4 regions of the Peribacillus sp. YIM B13482 genome follow, and region 3 is predicted to be linked to each of the others. Evidence: riboswitches for the same ligand, from Rfam matches in the RefSeq annotation. Region 3 holds a riboswitch; each other region holds the start of a gene.
The links. A riboswitch is a leader RNA that binds a small molecule or an ion and turns the genes downstream of it on or off. The one in region 3 is predicted to bind thiamine pyrophosphate.
Positions count from the first base shown of each region.

Region 1: linked by a shared signal. The riboswitch ahead of tenA (thiaminase II) and the one ahead of thiT (energy-coupled thiamine transporter ThiT) in region 3 are both predicted to bind thiamine pyrophosphate.
Region 2: linked by a shared signal. The riboswitch ahead of ACFX4L_RS02450 (ABC transporter substrate-binding protein) and the one ahead of thiT (energy-coupled thiamine transporter ThiT) in region 3 are both predicted to bind thiamine pyrophosphate.
Region 4: linked by a shared signal. The riboswitch ahead of thiC (phosphomethylpyrimidine synthase ThiC) and the one ahead of thiT (energy-coupled thiamine transporter ThiT) in region 3 are both predicted to bind thiamine pyrophosphate.

Region 1 covers NZ_JBHZPF010000015.1:55,201-59,894, reverse strand. The annotation lists gene ACFX4L_RS10080 (DUF459 domain-containing protein) at 1-282, opposite strand, end outside; gene ACFX4L_RS10075 (GNAT family N-acetyltransferase) at 506-1,012, shown strand; gene ACFX4L_RS10070 (aspartyl-phosphate phosphatase Spo0E family protein) at 1,082-1,276, opposite strand; gene ACFX4L_RS10065 (Fur-regulated basic protein FbpA) at 1,528-1,716, opposite strand; SAM riboswitch class I at 1,893-1,997, opposite strand; TPP riboswitch at 2,157-2,261, shown strand; gene tenA (thiaminase II) at 2,356-3,045, shown strand; gene thiW (energy coupling factor transporter S component ThiW) at 3,061-3,582, shown strand; gene thiD (bifunctional hydroxymethylpyrimidine kinase/phosphomethylpyrimidine kinase) at 3,551-4,357, shown strand; gene thiM (hydroxyethylthiazole kinase) at 4,354-4,694, shown strand, end outside.
Region 2 covers NZ_JBHZPF010000002.1:183,677-188,370, forward strand. The annotation lists gene ACFX4L_RS02430 (TatD family hydrolase) at 1-343, opposite strand, end outside; gene ACFX4L_RS02435 (ABC transporter ATP-binding protein) at 362-1,102, opposite strand; gene ACFX4L_RS02440 (ABC transporter permease) at 1,086-1,868, opposite strand; gene ACFX4L_RS02445 (thiamine-binding protein) at 1,865-2,149, opposite strand; gene ACFX4L_RS02450 (ABC transporter substrate-binding protein) at 2,161-3,165, opposite strand; TPP riboswitch at 3,300-3,409, opposite strand; gene ACFX4L_RS02455 (protein-glutamine gamma-glutamyltransferase) at 3,678-4,505, shown strand; gene rarD (EamA family transporter RarD) at 4,596-4,694, opposite strand, start outside.
Region 3 covers NZ_JBHZPF010000024.1:29,231-33,924, forward strand. The annotation lists gene ACFX4L_RS13295 (histidine kinase N-terminal domain-containing protein) at 105-1,214, opposite strand; gene ACFX4L_RS13300 (cation diffusion facilitator family transporter) at 1,449-2,336, opposite strand; TPP riboswitch at 2,572-2,673, shown strand; gene thiT (energy-coupled thiamine transporter ThiT) at 2,780-3,361, shown strand; gene ACFX4L_RS13310 (universal stress protein) at 3,446-3,973, opposite strand; gene ACFX4L_RS13315 (transglycosylase domain-containing protein) at 4,273-4,694, shown strand, end outside.
Region 4 covers NZ_JBHZPF010000021.1:51,126-55,819, forward strand. The annotation lists gene ACFX4L_RS12230 (hypothetical protein) at 1-34, shown strand, start outside; gene ACFX4L_RS12235 (DUF3231 family protein) at 126-632, shown strand; gene thiC (phosphomethylpyrimidine synthase ThiC) at 919-2,700, opposite strand; TPP riboswitch at 2,836-2,950, opposite strand; gene ACFX4L_RS12245 (HAD family hydrolase) at 3,066-3,854, opposite strand; gene ACFX4L_RS12250 (histidine phosphatase family protein) at 4,030-4,563, opposite strand; gene ACFX4L_RS12255 (PdaC/SigV domain-containing protein) at 4,666-4,694, shown strand, end outside.

The sequences.
Region 1 (4,694 bases), on a different contig from region 3:
CGATTTAATGCGGTAATCATCAAGCTGATTCATGACCCCATCCGTTTCCTGACCTTTTATACCGTAATTCCAAAAACTCACTTTTTGTTCCGATTCCGGATTATTCAATTCATCCTCCAGACCTTCTACATATCCCTCCCCGTCCTTATCCCCTTTTCCAAAGGTTAACGAATCTCCAAAAGCCATTACCCTTTGCACATCTTTCGACTCCGAGGCCTGAAATTTATATGCAGCAAAACAAATAACTAGTACAATAATTAACAAACCTGCTACTTTTTTCATTGGTTTCTCCTTTTGTCTATTTACTATGAAGTATTTCATCATTTTAAATACCCAAAAATCTGTAGTTTTAACATACAAAAATGAATTGTCAGATAAATAGTAAAGAGTGTATGATAATATAAAACTTTCAATGGATTGGGCTTCATTCACCGGCCTTTATGTAAGCGGGATGATACCCTTTATTCTGGAGATTGAATATAAATGATAGATAGGAGTTTAAATGATGGCAGAGCACATAGAGTTTAGGGAGGCAGCACTTTCGGATTTACCCAGAATCGTTGAAATATATAATTCGACAATTGCTTCAAGAATGGTCACGGCAGATACGGAACCTGTATCCGTACAATCGAGGGTTAAATGGTTTGAGGAACATCATTCAGAAAGTCGACCGCTATATATCATTACTATAGAAGGGCAAACTGCCGGATGGATGAGCTTTCAATCTTTCTATGGCCGGCCAGCTTATGATTCTACGGCCGAAATCAGCATTTATATCGATGATTATTTCCGGGGAAAAGGAATCGGACAAATTTCGATTCAAAAGGCAATTGAAGTGAGCCCTAAATTAGGGGTGAAAACTTTATTAGGTTTCATTTTTGCCCACAATATACCTAGCCTGAAGCTTTTTTCAAAATTCGGGTTTGAAAAATGGGCAAATTTGCCTCGAGTTGCAGAGCTCGATGGCATTGAAAGAGATTTGATTATACTTGGGAAACGTGTCGATAATTAAAATATTCATTTAAAGCTATTGCCTTGAGCAGTAGCCTTTTTCGGATTAAGCGAGGCCGAAATGGAGAATTTAGAAATACCTATATCCTTTCTTAAGGGAAAAATATTCAGAATCTCTTTTATTTGTTAAAGCATTCAACAGCGTATCCAATTCTTGGCTTGCTTGAACAGTTAGAAGACTTGTTAAACCATAAATTGCCGCCAATTTGATCATTTCTTGTCTCTTCTCTTCTACTTTTTCAACAGTTACCTTCTGGCAAAGCATCAAGCCACCTCCCATTTATTCAATTTTTTTACACCTTCATCATAATGAAAATTATAGTTAAAATCAACTATTCATTTGAAATCAAATGTGTAATTTTACAGTTTAAATGTGACAAAAAGCCTATTTCATTTTCTAAATATGTATATATTGTGTCATCCCCTATATAAACATAAATAAAAAAAGCATCCACAAGTATAGACTGCGAATGCTTACATCATATCCCTTATCCCAAGATTATAGCCTATCGATTACTATGTCATCCATTCCGAAGGAGACTGGTTATTAGGTCTATTTATTACAATCTTATATTCATTTTCAAGTACTTTTAACGGGGCATCATAAAGGTGCCTTTCATCAGAGGTTTTGTATACTCCATTGGCCAATAACTCTTCAATAAGCATTGCCTTCCTCTGTTCAATCCTCTTAAATAATTCTGCCATGTAAATGGCTCCTTTCCTAGTCATCATAGAGCCCGCTTCTAGTTGAGCTAAACTGTATTAACCGGTTTGATTTCACCAAATTATATATACCTTTTCTAGTATGCCACTAAACGTTATTCCGCAAAAATAAAAGCCTCTTCTAATTCAAGAAGAGGCTTACAGTGTCCGTACGGCTCTTCTTATCTTCCAAGCAAATGCTTGTTGGATTTAGCACAGTTCCCAAAATGGGTCTGCTGCCGAGGTTTCTTTGGGCCAAGTCCCTCCACCTCTCTGGATAAGAATTCAATATATAAATGATGTAGAAATGATTTTATCCCAATAAACATCAAAAGTCAATTACCTGGTTCTTCCTTTTCCACTTGCCATAAATGGGTTTCCCCTTTCAAATGTGGGTTGCATTTTCTTGTCTTTCTGATATGATGTCAGTAATTACATACAATTCACACCACTAGGGGAGTCTTTTTTTAGACTGAGATGGAATTAGTTCCGGACCCTTTGAACCTGAACCGGCTCATACCGGCGGAGGGAAGTGGATGATATCGTCCATTTGCAGACTTTATCCATCTACCCCGTTCCGTATTCAGGAGCGGTTTTTTTTATGGATGTAAATAGGGGATCTATTCTAAAGGAGGATGAACAATGGAGAATACTAAATTAGAAACCTTCAGTGAAAGACTTCATGGACGGGCAAAAGAAATTTGGAAAAGGAACCATTCACATCCCTTTGTCCAGGCAATTGGAAACGGCACGCTACCTGAAAAAAAATTTTCTTATTATTTGAAGCAGGACTATATCTATCTCATGGAATATTCCAAGCTTTTTGCTCTAGGTGTCATCAAAGCTCATAATATCGAAACCATGGCAAGATTTTCCAGTATTTTAAACGAAACTCTTCAAGTGGAAATGGATATCCATCGGCAATATGCTTCGGAATTCGGAATCAGTACCAAGGAATTGGAAGAAACAGAACCTACGCCTACCACTTTAGCCTATACGGGTTACATGCTAAATGCAGCTCAGCATGGGACTTTGGCAGACCTCATCGCTTGTCTCCTACCATGTGCTTGGGATTATTATGAAATTGGTTTGATATTAAAAAAACAAAATGGTGAAGCATTGGAAAACAACCGCTACGCAGATTGGATAAGGTCCTATTCATCTCCTGAATTCGGTGAGGCACACAAGTGGCTGATTGCTTTATTGGAAGAATTAACAAGAGGCATGCCTGAAAAGGAACTTCTGAGATTAGAAAAGCACTTTTTGGTGACTTCCCGATATGAATATTTATTCTGGGATATGGTTCAAAATGAACAAGATTGGCCACTGTAGGTATTGGCCATGATGATGAATCCAATCAAGAAAATGACGTTGACTGCCATGATCACGGGTATAACGACTCTGACCAGTTCAATTATTTTCATCCCTGTCGGATTTGCTAAAATCTTCCCTATACAGCATCTGGCAAATGTCCTGACAGCCGTTTTATTGGGGCCTGCCTATTCGGTAACACAAGCTTTATTAGTTTCCATCATTAGAAACATGTCTGGTACCGGTTCAATTTTCGCCTTTCCTGGCAGCATGATAGGTGCACTATTGGCTGCCGTCCTTTATCGAAAAACACAAAGCTTGAAATTCGCCTGTCTAGGGGAAGTGATTGGGACCGGCATTCTCGGATCCCTATCCTGTTATCCACTTGCACTCCTCCTATTGGGGGAAAAAGCTGCTCTTTTTGGTTTTTTACCAGCTTTTATGCTTAGTTCATTCGCAGGTGCGCTTTTAGCTTTCATATTACTTAAAATACTTCTAAAAAATAATTATATGAAGGGGATTTTTTATGAAAACAGCATTAACCATCGCAGGCTCTGATTCAGGGGGCGGTGCTGGAATACAAGCAGATTTAAAAACATTTTCTGCACATGGTGTCTTTGGAATGTCTGCCATTACAGCTGTTACTGCACAAAACACAATGGAAGTGCGTTCAGTTCAGGCCATCGAAACAGCTATCATCTCGGATCAAATTGCTGCCATCTTTGAGGATATTCATGTCGATGCAGTAAAAATAGGAATGCTTGGATCAAAAGAAATAGTGAAAACAGTCGCTGCGTCCATTAAAACCTACTTACCTTCCATCGTTATCCTTGACCCAGTCATGATTTCAAAAAGCGGCCACCATTTGCTAGACGAAAAAGCTGTCACTGCCTTAAAAATGGAATTGCTTCCGCTTGCAACACTTGTAACCCCGAATGTACCAGAAGCGGAAGTCCTTACTGGCTTGTCGATTCGAACGAAACAAGATTTTTACAGGGCATGCATATCCATACATGAACTAGGTTCTAAAGCCGTTTTACTTAAAGGGGGCCATGCAGCAGGAAATCCAAACGATCTTTTTTATGATGGAACTGACTTCCAATGGATCAAGGGAGAACGCATTCATACACAAAACACACATGGTACAGGCTGTACCCTATCATCCGCCATTACATCCAACCTGGCAAATGGACTGCCATTGAAAGAGTCGATTGAACTGGCCAAGACCTATATTTCCGAAGCGATACGTAATAGCTTTTCAATCGGTAGGGGGCATGGACCTGTCCATCATTTTCATTCATTTTCAAAAAAAGAACGGAGTGACTTAATATGAATGTTGCTGCAGCCGATTTATTCGTGAAAGTACGAGAAAGAAAACCTCTCGTTCACCAAATCACCAACTTTGTTACGGTCAACGACTGTGCCAATGTCACCCTTGCCATCGGTGGCTCACCTGTAATGACATCGAGCCCCAGTGAAGTGGCGGATATGGTCAAATTAGCGAATGCATTGGTCCTGAATTTCGGTACGATTGATGATAAAGCCTTAGAAGCAATGGAGATTGCCGGCAAGACGGCAAATGCCCTGAATATCCCAGTCATTTTGGACCCGGTGGGAGTGGGTGCCACCTCCTATCGGACAGAGAAAGTCACAGAGCTCCTAAGTAAGGT
Region 2 (4,694 bases), on a different contig from region 3:
TCTCTACATAACCTGACGTATCCATATTGGGATTTTCCTGCCTTAAGTAATACGGGAGTCCGATCTCACCTACAGCAACCATATTATGACGATGTTCCCGCATCCAATACAATAATTCGTTCACTTCCTCTTTACTCGGGAGGGGCTGCTCGGGATGAAAGCCGAAGGCAGGCTTAATTCGTGAATCTTTGAGTGAAAGCTGGTCATTGTTTATGGAAGAGGTTAAATTCATGGAAACTGTCACCAATGATTCCAAATGCACCTTTTCCATATCAGAGAGAATCTGCTTCTGTTCACTTTCATCATACCTATCCAAATGGATATGGCTGTCGATGATCTTCATTTTCAATTTCCTCCTGACTTAAGAAAGGGTTGGCTTTAGTGCGGCATATAACTCTCTCTTCAAATTTAAAAATTCATCACTTAGAAATTGTTCCTCACTTCTTGGCCTTGGAAATGGAACTTTCACTTCTTTGATGACAGCAGCCGGTTTTGCTGATAACACATAAATTCTATCTGAAAGGAAAACCGCTTCATCTATGCTGTGGGTAACAAAAAGCACAGATCTCCGATTTTGTTCCCAAACAGACAACAGCCATTTTTGCATTTCCAATCTTGTCAGTTCATCCAGAGCAGAAAAGGGTTCGTCCAGGCACATCAAGTCCTGTCGACTTAAGATGCTTCGAATGAAAGCGGCCCTTTGCTTCATGCCCCCAGATAGTTCATGCGGATATGCCTTCACATACTCTTCTAATCCAGCTTTCAACAAAAGGGCTTTTGCCATTTCTTTGTCTCTTATCCCAGCAAGCTCACTTCCAAGCAAAACATTATCCAACACCGTTCTCCAAGGTAAAAGGGATGGCTGCTGCGGCATATAGCTTATATGGCCCTTAAAGCCATTTATCTTTTTACCATCCAACGAAATGATGCCCTGATCCGGCTTCAGAATACCGCCTATCAAGTGGAACAACGTACTTTTACCGCTGCCAGATGGTCCTAGGATTGTGACAAATTCCCCATCATCTACATGGAAATTCATATTCTCTAAAATATTCTGTTTACCATCGAAAGAAAAGGAGACATCTTTAATTTCCAGCATCATCCCTTTCACCCTCCTTTCTCTTCCATGAAACTAAATATTTCTCCAGGAATGTGATGATTCCAAAAAAGAGAAGGCTCATTCCCATAATGATGAAAATGGCAACAAACACCCGATCTGTCCGAAACGCGGAGGAAGCGAGCGTCATATAAACACCAATCCCCGATTTAGCCCCAAGCCATTCCGAAATAACCGCACCCATTATACTATAGGTGGCCGAAATTTTTAGGCCTGAGAAAATGAACGGGATCGAGTGGGGAAGTTCCAGCTTCCAAAATAACTGGTTTTTCCCCGCTCCCATCATCTTGAAATAATGCTTAAGTTCGTAAGGTGTCTGGCGAAAACCGTCCAATGAAGCAACCGCAACCGGAAAAAAACATACGAGTGAAATCACAATTAACTTAGGCAGCATGCCAAAGCCAAACCAGATCACTAAAAGCGGTGCCAAAACTATGATTGGTATATTTTGCGAGAGTATGAGCAGAGGATAAACCGCGTCCTTCACACCTGGAAACAGGTGTAAGATTGCAGCAATCAATAAACCGATACAGCTTCCAATAAGAAAACCCGATAACGCAAGCTCAGTTGTTGATATAAGGTGTCCAAAAAGATTACGGGACGACTCAATTCCTTCAATGAAAATGGCTGATGGAGCGGGAAGCAGCCATTTTTCAACCTTTAATAAGACTGTCATTGATTCCCATACTATCAGCAAACATAATAAAAGAAAGAAGGGAGCCCCCTTCTTCCAAATTCCCCTTTTGATCATGCCCGATATTTCTCCGTTAACGTATCCATCGTAATCCCGCTTGGCTGATATAGTATCTTCACTTGGGAAATGACATTCGGCGAGCCTAATTCAATCATTCTTACATTCATTTTTTCTATCACGGCAAAAAGCTCGGATAGCTCACCCTCCATTGTTGTTTCTAGCGGGTGAACCTCATACTTGACACCTGATTCATCAATGATCTTGATTGCTTCATCGACCATGGGGATGACATTTTCCCCTTTAGGAATGATTTGTATACTAATTAATGAATTGGCCATTGTATTTCCTCCTATTTTGGTAAAAATTCATTGGTAAATGCCTTTTCAGGATTGAAATCACCTTCAAGAAGCTTATTTTCCTTCATCCAATCACTATAATTCTTCCAGATTTCAAGCTTTTGTTCACCCCAACGCGGAGCATCATCCTGATACTTATCTGCAAGCCACTCCTGGCTTTTCTTCACTAGTTTTGGATCTAGATCAGGTGCAGACTTAATTAATATGTCCGCTGCATCATCAGGATTCTTAATTGCAAACTGGTACCCTTTCGAAGCTGCATGAACGAATGCTTTAACAGTCTCAGGATCCTCTTTAATCATCTTTTCATTTGTTGTCAAAACAGGCGTATAGTAATCAAGCTTATCAGAGTATTCGGTTAAGTAAACCATATTAAGCTTTTCATTCCGCAACTCAGCCTCGATACCTGTCCACCCATAATAAATCCAGGCGAAATCTATATCCCTTTTAACCGAAGTGAAAAAATCTGTGTCCCCTGTATTCACTATATCCACTTTATTTACATCGGCATTTTCTTTTTTCATAAGTGAATCAATAATGGCCTTTTCAACTGGAGACCCCCAGCCACCATACGTTTTCCCTTCAAAATCCTTGGGAGTTTTAATGTTTTTTGCCGCAGGTGAAGCGAATCCAGAGGTATTATGCTGGATGACAGCAGCTAGCGAAACAATCGGAACGCCTTGCACGCGGGCCTGCGTAATGCCCTCCTGGTAGCTCACGCCAAATTCAGATTTCCCTGAAGCCACAAGTTTATCAGCTCCAGCTTCGCCTGGCATGATAATTTCCACATCCAGACCTTGTTCTTTGAAATACCCTTTTTCCTTGGCTACATACAATCCTGTATGGTTTGTATTCGGTGTCCAATCAAGCACGACCGATACCTTTTTTAATTCTTTATTGCCTTCTTTTTTAGATGATTCTTCTTTTTCATTAGTTCCGCCTGCCCCACATCCAGCCAAAAGGAACAACGAAGTTAACAGTGGTAAGAATTTATTCAAACTATTATCCTCCTACACATCATATAAGATCCATATGCCGAAACCATAATGAGGCGCCAGGGTCCATTCCAATACCGGTAAAAAAACAAAAAACGCCCGAAGATGAATTCGGACGCTTAACATACAAAACAGAAAGTCAGTAATAATATGTTCCCTCCGCTGGCATCATCCAGATCAGGTTCAAAGAGTCAGCATCTAAAGGACGCAATCTCAGCCAGCAGTACTGGCCCCCCTACATTTCTCGCACATATGAACTTTTCTCTCCCATTATATCAATTCATGGGGAAAAAGGAATACTAATTTGCTTCTTCTCATTAATTGGAAAGGTTTCCCTTGCGTTAAAGGATATCTAGCAAAACATCATGCCATTCCAATCATTCTCGTTTACGTGCCTGACACGTTCAAAGAGTCATTTCCTTGCAGGTATTCATATAATGAGCATAACCTGTGGACATTTTTTGTGTACTGGTTTTATAAGCCCTTAATTTCAAAAGCAAAAGGTGGATATGATCATGATAAAGATTAATCACAAATTATTAGATGTCAGTCACATCCAACCAGGTATAGCATCTGCTAAATCGCTTGAAATTCTCCAATTGCTAGCGGAAGATTCTAACATTTTTGAATATCGGAGCTTTGGATACCTTAATTTCGATATACAACTGAGGCACCGAGTCATCGAGGCAGCTTTTGCGTTGGATAAAAGTGATGCAGAATTTTCCACACTTGAGGAATCGGCATCCAATAAACAATATTGGCGCCTTTCAAAGGATGGCACTTTTACCCTTCAGCCAGGGATTGCCCCTCATGTTGCACTCCTGGACATTTTCTTGAATGGAACGCTTTACGCTTTCGAATGCGGTACAGCGATAGTCGTCACTTTTTTAAAGGCCATTTTGGATTTAATCGGCCCTAGGAATTTCGACTATCTTTTTTCAAGCCTATTTCTATATGACTGGCGCCCTCCGAAGAATATGGCTCTTCATGTTCATCAAGGAACGGATTATTTACCAGGGGATTGCCTTTACTTCAAAAACCCTGATCACGATGAGGAAACACCTGAATGGCAAGGTGAGAATGCAATATTATTAGGAGAAGACCTCTTTTATGGCCACGGGATCGGGATTACCAATGCACAGGGTATCATCGATGAACTAAATAGCAATAGAAAGCCGAATGCCGCCATCTCAGCATTCCTGACAAAGCATATCATTAGCCTGGATAGTTCCTACTATAGACAATTCCAACCAACTATCTCCCGTGCAAAGCCCGTTCACGGTCTTGTCAGCCTATCTGATTTGATTGTTTCTGAAATAGGTCCGAGGATTTATCTTTCATGACTCAAGCAATTCTCCTGCCGTAAAACCGGTTTCTTTAAATATAGGCAAAAAAAATGCTTGGGGATGGAACCACCAAGCATTTTTTCTTATTCACGCACCGATGTTCCCTTTGCCTTTAAACCTGCGTGCACTTGCCTGACCCCATTTCGTAATGGATAGTGTATAAACAGCCAAGGCTGACCATATGAA
Region 3 (4,694 bases):
TCACCTCGATTAGTAGTGGAACCTAACTATTAGTATAAGTAACTGGACGTCAATCAGTCAAAAATTTCAAACTGAAAACCCAAGGAAATAAGGATATTTATCCATTATTTAGTTTTCAATTGTATGGAAAAGGTCGTCAGGAAATCGGTAGAGTGGCAGGATAAGGTTCCTTGATGTTTTAAAACGATTTCTTTACAGACGAATAGTCCCAATCCCGTTCCCCTTTTTTTTGTGGTGATGAATGGTTCAAAAATATTCGGCAGGACTTCGTCCGGTATTCTTGGCCCATTGTTGGAAATGTTTAAAGTAAGAATGCCGGGTGGTGATTCAGAGCCTGATATATAAATGGACGGGGATGGCATTCCGGCGACCACATCAAGAGCATTTAAAATAATATTAAGTAAAACTTGGCGAAACTCTTCTTTAGAACCGGAAATGACGGCATCATCGGCAATATTACATGTTATCGAAGCATTTACTTCCAAAATGCTGGGATATAAAAATTCGATTACCTCATTCACTAGCTGAGCAATCGAAAATAGATCAGTTTGTGCTTCTGAAGTTTCTTTTTTGGAAATATTAAGAAATTGTGTGATCCGGTAATTGAGCTGATCCAATTCCTTTGAAATGATATCAAGATATTTTATCTGCGGTTGCTCTGCCTGTAACAATTGTATGAATCCCATTATGGAAGTCAGTGGATTTCGGAATTCATGGACAAAGCTTGAGGTCATTTGGCCAAGGAGCGTCAAACGGTCTTTATGGTTTGGGCTAATGAATTGATAGCGTTCTTTAAGTTCCATCGTTTTCAATTCGGTATAACAGGATAATGCAAAATGAATTAGTTTATCGAAGTAAACGTTTATTTGCTTAATTAAATCGGATACTTCTTCTTTCGTTGCCTCGGAATTCAAAACGTGCTCAACGATGGTGGATCTGCCGATGGTTGCAGTGGAAAAGAAATTTTCCATATCCAATTGTTTATTAACTCGATCACACGCAATTTTTTCACCTACGACCTTCAGTACATCGTCTATGTCAGTATCCGATTTCCCAAGCTGATCCATTAGCAGATTGAAAATATTTTCCACTTCCCCTTTAAAATACCCCATATATCCGTCCGATAAATGGAGCAACTGATCTTTCCATTTGGAAATGATGCTGTTTTTTTGAGAAGATAAAAAGTGAATGGTCATTTCTCGATTAGATACCATTTTGCCCTCCATAATGTAGGAAAATGAATTTTACTTTCGACCCAGAAATTAATTTATTTGAATAAAATACAAAATATTAAAATAATTATTTTGCTTTTATGATAACAGATTAATGTTTTTTACACATGTGTCAATTGGATAAATATTCGGCAATTAATCGATAAATACCTTTTTTTGACACAGTTTTATTAAAGGAATTGCAGGATTTAATAATAAAAAAAGGTATCCGCAAAGTTAATGACGGTTACCTTTTTTATTAAATGCATATGGTTCAATGTGAACGATCACATGCTGGATGTTATATTCCTTCAAAAGATTCTCTTCGATTTTAACCGTAATATCGTGACCTTGGATGACGGTCAAAAGAGGGTTAACATGTACGGTAGTTTCGAGCAGGATTTCACTTCCGTGCATACGGGCTTTAATTTCACTCATGTCCTTAACACCTTCTGTCAGTATAATGGTTTGTCCGATCTTTTGCAGGAGCTGCTCGTCGAAACCATCGGTTAAAGAGATGGATGCATCACGGAAGATATCCCAGGCCGTTTTGCAGATGATGATCCCTACTACAGCAGCAGCTATCGCATCCAGCCAAGGGATTCCCATCTTAGTACCGATGATTCCTATAAAAGCACCAACACTGACAAGGGCATCGGAACGATTATCCTGTGCAACGGCGTAGATGGAAGAGCTGTTGATCTTTTTACTTAACGCTAAGTTATAACGGTAGATTCCGTACATGAAGATTGCAGAGAAAAGAGCGACATAACCGGTCGGCATATTTGGAACGGTTGTTGAATCTTGCTGGAAGAAGGATTCTATAGCACTGTAAACAACCTGGATGCCCACGGTAATCATGATGAAGGCAGCTACCAGCGAGGCTATGGTTTCCGCCCGTAAATGACCATATGAATGATTATCATCAGGAGGTCTCTTCGAAATTTTCAAACCAATCAATACGGCTATGGAAGCGATGATGTCGGTCGTATTATTTAAACCATCTGCCCAAAGCCCTTTAGAATCACCGAAATAACCGAATGACAATTTAAGAGCAGACAAGAATATGTAAGCGGCAATGCTTATGTATGCGCCTTTTTCAGCTGAAATCGAATGTTTATCCATGTCTAATCCCTCCCCGGTGTAAATTAAAAGATATCAAAACAAACCTTAGTGAGTCTATAGAAAAGTTGTTGCATTTAGCCATCTAACCTGGTTAATTGCAGGTGTATTGAAGTTGGTTAAAAGAAAGGATACCCCCATAAATATGGGAGTGGTAAGTTTTTATGATATGACATTTTCTTTAAGTTGTCTTTTATAGAAACTAGTAGTATATTCTAACCGAGGATCGAAAATTAAATACTTCCACAAGGGGAGCCAAAAGGCTGAGAGTGAACGGTTGAGTTCAGACCCTATGAACCTGATAGTTAACACTTGCGTAGGGATGTGGTTTTGGATACAAGCAATACTGGGCATCCACTACCGCCCCGGTGTTGCTTTTTTGTTTGTGCAAAATCTGGCAGGGAGGGAACTCATGGACACTTTTCATTTTTGGAGAAGGGAGAGACATGATGAAAAATAAAACGTTATTCATGACAGAGGTTGCCATTTTTGCTTCACTGGCTTTATTACTGGATTTGGTTTCTGGATTCATTTTTTCAAGAATCTGGCCGCAAGGAGGCTCGATTTCAATAGCCATGGTACCGATTTTTCTGATGGCATATCGGTGGGGCATCAAAGGTGGTATGTTAACCGGATTGTTACTTGGGCTTTTGCAGATCGTCAGTGGTACAGCATGGATCAGCACGCCGATTCAAGGCTTCATTGATTATTATCTTGCCTTTACGGTTGTCGGGATATCCGGTGTATTCATGAATAAGTTTGTAAATAGCTATAAAGAGGAAAAGCGTTCCAAAGCGAAGTGGTATGGGATTGGCGGCATGTTTTTGGGCAGTTTTCTGAGGTTTCTGTGTCATTTCATATCCGGAATCGTGTTTTTTGGCTCTGCAGCTCCAAAAGGACAGCCAGTAGTGATTTATTCATTCATTTATAATGGGACTTATATGCTGATCAGTTTTATTTTATCGGCCCTTGTGGTGATGATGTTATATTCGGCTGCTTCAAGTGTATTACTGAAAAAAGCCTATTAACAAAAAAAGCCGGATTCTATAAAGAATTCGGCTTTTTTCGGAGATTAAGCAAATTGAGTCTTACAGGGCGAAACGGCTCAATCCTCATTTTGCAATGAATACCGAACAGGGTGCGTTTTTCGCAATGGAGCTGCTTGTACTGCCAAGAAAGAATTTTTCCAAACCGCTTTTAGCGCTATTGCCTACAACGATGAGGTCGGCAGCAGTTCTTGCCGCATATTCACATACGCTATCTGGCGCATGTCCTTCCAATATCTCGAATTTCCCCTTGACTTGACATTCACTTAGCAATCTCAACGTATTACTTTCTGCGTTCTGAACACTACTCTCAACGGCGGAAGGGGTGTCATTGACCATTTGAATTTCTGGTTGTTCGACTTCAACGACGGGATGTGTCTGGACGGGATCCACATAAAATCCAGCAGCCGGTACAAACCCCGGCGCCGAGGCGTTTCCCATGATACGCTGCTCAACCTTATCAAATAGGACATGAACTACGGTCAGCTCGGCCTCAGGAAAGGCCTTTTTCAATGTTGCTCCATATTCCACGGCACGTTTACTTTCTTCATTTCCATCAAAAGCGACGACAATATGTTTTAAATTTTTTTTCATGCCATCTCTCCCCTTTTATAAGTATTTAAAGTGTTATACCCACTTTTTAAGGGTTTCACGCCATTAATCGGTATATTGATCGCAAATTACGGGTAAAGGATAGATACGGTCATTATTAAAAATGGTAGGATGAAATCCTGGTCCTTCAATTAGTGGCGGGCTTATTTTTCATTCGGTGAAGGGGGTATCATCGGCAAGGAAACCGATACCCGGGTATAGTGCTAAAGAAAAGGCGACTTAGCTTAGGCCTTTTAGTCAATCGACGAGTTTTCTTTAATAAAAGGGGTAAAATATTTTTAATGAAACATGTCGCAGATTGGAAAATGGGGGTACAAATGAGAGGGTTAGTGAAATTAGGTCTAATTATTATATTGGTGATTGTGGTTTTAGGCGCCGGTTCACTTTTTTATTTCAGACAGGTTGCAGATATAAGCCATCTTCAAAATATTCTTCAGCAACCAACAGGAATCTATGATCGGGATGGAAATCTTGCCAGCACGATCACGGCAAATAAATCCGAAGGTGTTTCGATAGATGAAATACCGGAACATATGAAACAAGCGGTGGTTTCCATTGAGGATCACCGTTTTTATGAACATCACGGCATAGATTATCAAGGGATTTTGCGAGCGCTGATTAAAAATGCGAAGGCCGGAAGTGTTGTTGAAGGAGGGAGCACACTTACCCAGCAGCTTGTGAAGATTACGATGCTGGAGTCGAA
Region 4 (4,694 bases), on a different contig from region 3:
TTATCAAGAATGGCTACAAGGAATAAAAGGCTAAATTACCCTCTAACATTTCCAAACATTAACTCATGGATTCAGGATTAGTACAGGGTAACTTAAATGCGTAAAATAGTTCAAGGAGGATGGTTATGGGAATTTTAAGCGGAAACCCAAAAGAAGAGCCTATGCATTACGGAGAGGTATTTGGTACATGGGCATTTCTAACAACAAAAGGGTTAATTGCATGTCATCAAACAATGCTCAATCACACTGGTGACAAGGACCTGCATAAATTACTTGTAGAAGTAATAAATCAAGGGAAACAGGAAAATGACCAAATTGAATTATTATTAAAAGAAAATAACGTAGGACTGCCTCCATCACCACCTGAAAGGCCTAAAGCTAATTTAGAGGATATTCCCGTTGGGGCACGTCTTCAAGATCCTGAAATCTCTGCTTCAGTATCAATCGATATTAATGCAGGATTAGTTGCTTGCAGCCAGATCATGGGTCAATGCATCCGCGAAGATATCGCAGTGATGTTCGCACAATTCAATGCAAAAAAAGCAGCATTGGGTGCTCATTTCCTAAGATTAAATAAGGAAAAAGGATGGCTGGTCCCTCCCCCTCTTCATATTAATAAAACAAGTTTGTAATGAAATATCCCCTTAATCATGTTGACTTTATGATTGAATGCCCCACATGATTAAGGGATTAATTCCGATAACGAAAGGACGATTAAGGAATCACTACCATTGCAGACTTTCGATTAAGTAGCACTTTGTACATTGTTGACTATAATCATTTTTTACAAATTCATGATTACAATTCTCCCGAAAAATGTTCAGCTCTCTTTTTAGCTGTTCCAATTGAGTTTCCAACTGTTTCATTTCAACTTTTATCTGGATTACCCGATTCATCGAATTCTCCCTTTCGTCCGAATCATTGATAGATTTCTCCGTCCGTTTTCCTAAATTCATTCGCTTTTTCTTTAAGCCCTTCATCGATTACCGACTCAAAACCCAGGCCCTTTTCTTTTGCCAAATCACGGATGTCCTGGGAGATTCTCATACTGCAGAATTTAGGTCCGCACATTGAACAGAAATGGGCTGTTTTGGCACCTTCAGCCGGAAGAGTTTCGTCGTGATATTCAACCGCCCTTTCAGGGTCGAGAGAAAGATTGAACTGATCTCTCCAACGAAATTCGAATCTAGCCTTCGAAAGGGCATCATCCCGTTTTTGTGCATCCTTATGGCCCTTTGCAAGGTCAGCTGCGTGGGCTGCAATTTTATAAGTAATGACCCCTACTCGAACATCCTCTTTATTCGGAAGTCCCAAATGCTCTTTCGGTGTCACATAACATAACATGGCAGTTCCAAACCATCCAATCATTGCAGCACCAATCGCAGAAGTAATATGATCGTATCCAGGAGCTATATCCGTTGTTAAAGGTCCTAAGGTATAGAATGGAGCTTCTTGACAGACTTCCAGCTGCTTATCCATATTTTCTTTAATCAAATGCATCGGTACGTGACCGGGTCCTTCCACCATGACTTGAACATCGTGCTTCCAAGCAATCTTCGTCAGTTCCCCCAGTGTTTCCAATTCAGCAAATTGCGCCTCATCGTTTGCATCTGCAATGGATCCAGGACGGAGGCCGTCACCTAATGAGAAAGAAACATCATATGCCTTCATGATTTCACAAATCTCTTCAAAGTGAGTATAGAGGAAGCTTTCTTGGTGGTGGGCCAAGCACCATTGTGCCATGATGGACCCCCCTCGTGAAACAATTCCCGTAACTCGCTTTGCTGTTAAAGGGATGTACCGCAAAAGCACACCAGCGTGTATGGTGAAGTAATCGACACCTTGCTCGGCCTGCTCGATTAATGTATCCCGAAAAACTTCCCAATTTAAATCTTCCGCGACTCCATTCACTTTTTCCAATGCTTGATATATTGGAACCGTCCCAACTGGCACTGGTGAATTCCTGATAATCCATTCCCGGGTCGTGTGAATATTCTTTCCGGTGGATAAATCCATTATGTTGTCGGCTCCCCAACGTGTAGCCCAAGTCATTTTCTCCACTTCATCTTCGATCGATGAACTAACAGCTGAGTTTCCTATATTCGCATTTATTTTCACATGAAAATTACGTCCGATGATCATTGGCTCACTTTCAGGATGGTTAATATTTGCCGGAATGATCGCCCTACCGCTAGCTACCTCTTCTCTTACAAACTCAGGGGCAACATTTTCCCTGATTGAAATGAACTCCATTTCTGGGGTGATGATACCTTTACGGGCATAATGAAGCTGGGTTACGTTTTTCCCTTTCATTGCACGCAATGGCTTTCTTTTCAATCCCGGAAAAATTTCAGCTTTGGATTGTGACTCCACTTTTTTATACCCATTATCTTCGGGTTTTATTTCACGTCCTTCATACTCTTCAACGTCTTCACGTTCCAAGACCCAATTGCGTCTAATCGGGGCAAGGCCTTTATGAATATCAATGGGATATTCTGAATCCGTATATGAACCGCTTGTGTCATAAACCCGCAAAGGCGGATTCTCCTCTTCGCCGAATGCACCTGTAGTGGGACTTAGTTTAATTTCACGCATAGGTACTTTAATATCAGGTCTCGATCCCTCAACATACACTTTTTTACTCCCGGCAAAACTGGACATAATTGAAACGTTCATGTCATTTACTGAATTACTCATCATGATTTCATTTCTCCTTTTTAAGTTCATTTAAAAAGGACAAAATCCAATCCATTTCGCACGAAAAAACCGGATCTCATATTTAAGACCCGGCTAACGTTAGTATGACTACAGAAATGACCAAATGAAATGTCATTGTTTAGTAGATTCTAACTTCCCCACGCTGGTATGAACCAGATCAGGTCCTGAGGGTTAAGAAGCATAAGCGCTTCTCTCTCAGCCCAACTGTTATTGGACACCCCTAGTCTGAATAATTTAATTGATTACAGGGTAACTATATATCACCCTTTTCATTCTGTATATAATTTGAAAGTCCTAATACTTTAGGTCACTCTCTCCAAATTCGTTACTTGGAGAAGGATCACCAATTAATTTTCCAGGCTCTCAAGGATTGGGAAAAGCTCCTCTAAATGCTTGATTTCATAGGTTGGAAGCACTTCATTCCGTTCCTTATCATGGCGATTTATCCAAACCGACTTTATACCTACCCGTGATGCTCCAAGGATATCCGTCATTAAATTATCGCCGACCATCAATACTTCATCCTTATCAAGTTCCATGATCTCCAAAGCATGCTCAAAAATGGAGGCATCCGGTTTACCTCGTCCAAAAGCTCCAGAAATGACGATTTGATCGAAATAAGGAACTAGTTCAGGTGTAATTTCAAGTTTAGTATTTTGGAGTTCAGGAGAACCGTTTGTCAACAATAGCATTTTGTACTTCCCTTTTAATTCATCTAACACACGGAATGATTCTTCATAAATAAATGGCTTTTTACGTCTCTCTGCAGGGAAACGTTCTGCCAGTTCGAGCCCAAATGCCGGGTCATCGATCCCTAATGCCTTCAAGCCTCTCGTCCATGCTTCTTTCCGATAATTTGGTGCAATCACGGCCATCTTCCGGAATTCATCATGATCATCCTGAAAATTTCCCCACAGTCCTTCAAATGGGTTGATTCCGATCATTTGTGTAAATTCATAGGTATCGTAAGAAGAATAAAGCTCACGCGCTTCCTTCCGAACCGCTTCTTCAAACTCGTCGACATTTAAATCATATTTCTCCTTAGCCACTTCACATGTGGCCACAAAAGCCTCTTTTACACTTTTCTGATCCCATAGTAATGTATCATCTAAATCAAAAAAAACTGCCTTCACCAAATTGTCCAACCTCTTTCCCTATTATTGAATTCGTAAAAATTACACTATTACAATAATAAACCACAACCAACGGAAAAAGAATAACTAATCGGAAAAGGCCTGCATCTTTCTTAAGCAAAATGTTCAATATACCAGACTTACCTTCTATCGTGGGAAACCCTATATTTTTGACTTATCATCTTTCGAATACATACAGCTTTCCATTACCGGCAATCTTGAATTTTGGACCGGTGAACCCCCGTCGGATCAGCTCTTTCCTCATATAAACCATTAGGGCGGCATGACTCACGATCAGAACATCCCTTTCCCCCTTTGCAAAAACTTCATCCAATACTTTATTGATCCTTCGTTCGGCGATCTTAATTTCCGCCCTTGTCTCCTTGTTGAACTGCGAGCAGCAGCGAATCCAGATGGCCCAAAGGATGAACGGCAGCTTCACCTTCCCTTTGAGAGGGGGAGAAGGTATTTCCCGCAGCTCCTCCATCCGATGAACCGTACCTGGATAAATATGTTCCGCTGTCTTGACAGCTCTCGACATATCACTGCAATAACATTCCTGCCATTCCTCCACGCCAAGTAAAGTCGTTCCATAAATAATATCCGCTGCATCATAGTCCACAAACCATTGCTTCATATCATCCGCCGTCACAGATTTCCCAGTAGGGAATTCATGTGCCACCTTAAAATGCCGTACTAAACCAATTTTCATTTCTTTCTCCTCTTTAGCTTTTGAATTATAAAATTAACTTTCTATTTGATCCACCAACTTATATAATAGGTAATGTAAAAATTATACAAAGGTGGTAATTGAATGCTATCCAAGAATTTCACTAAGATTTT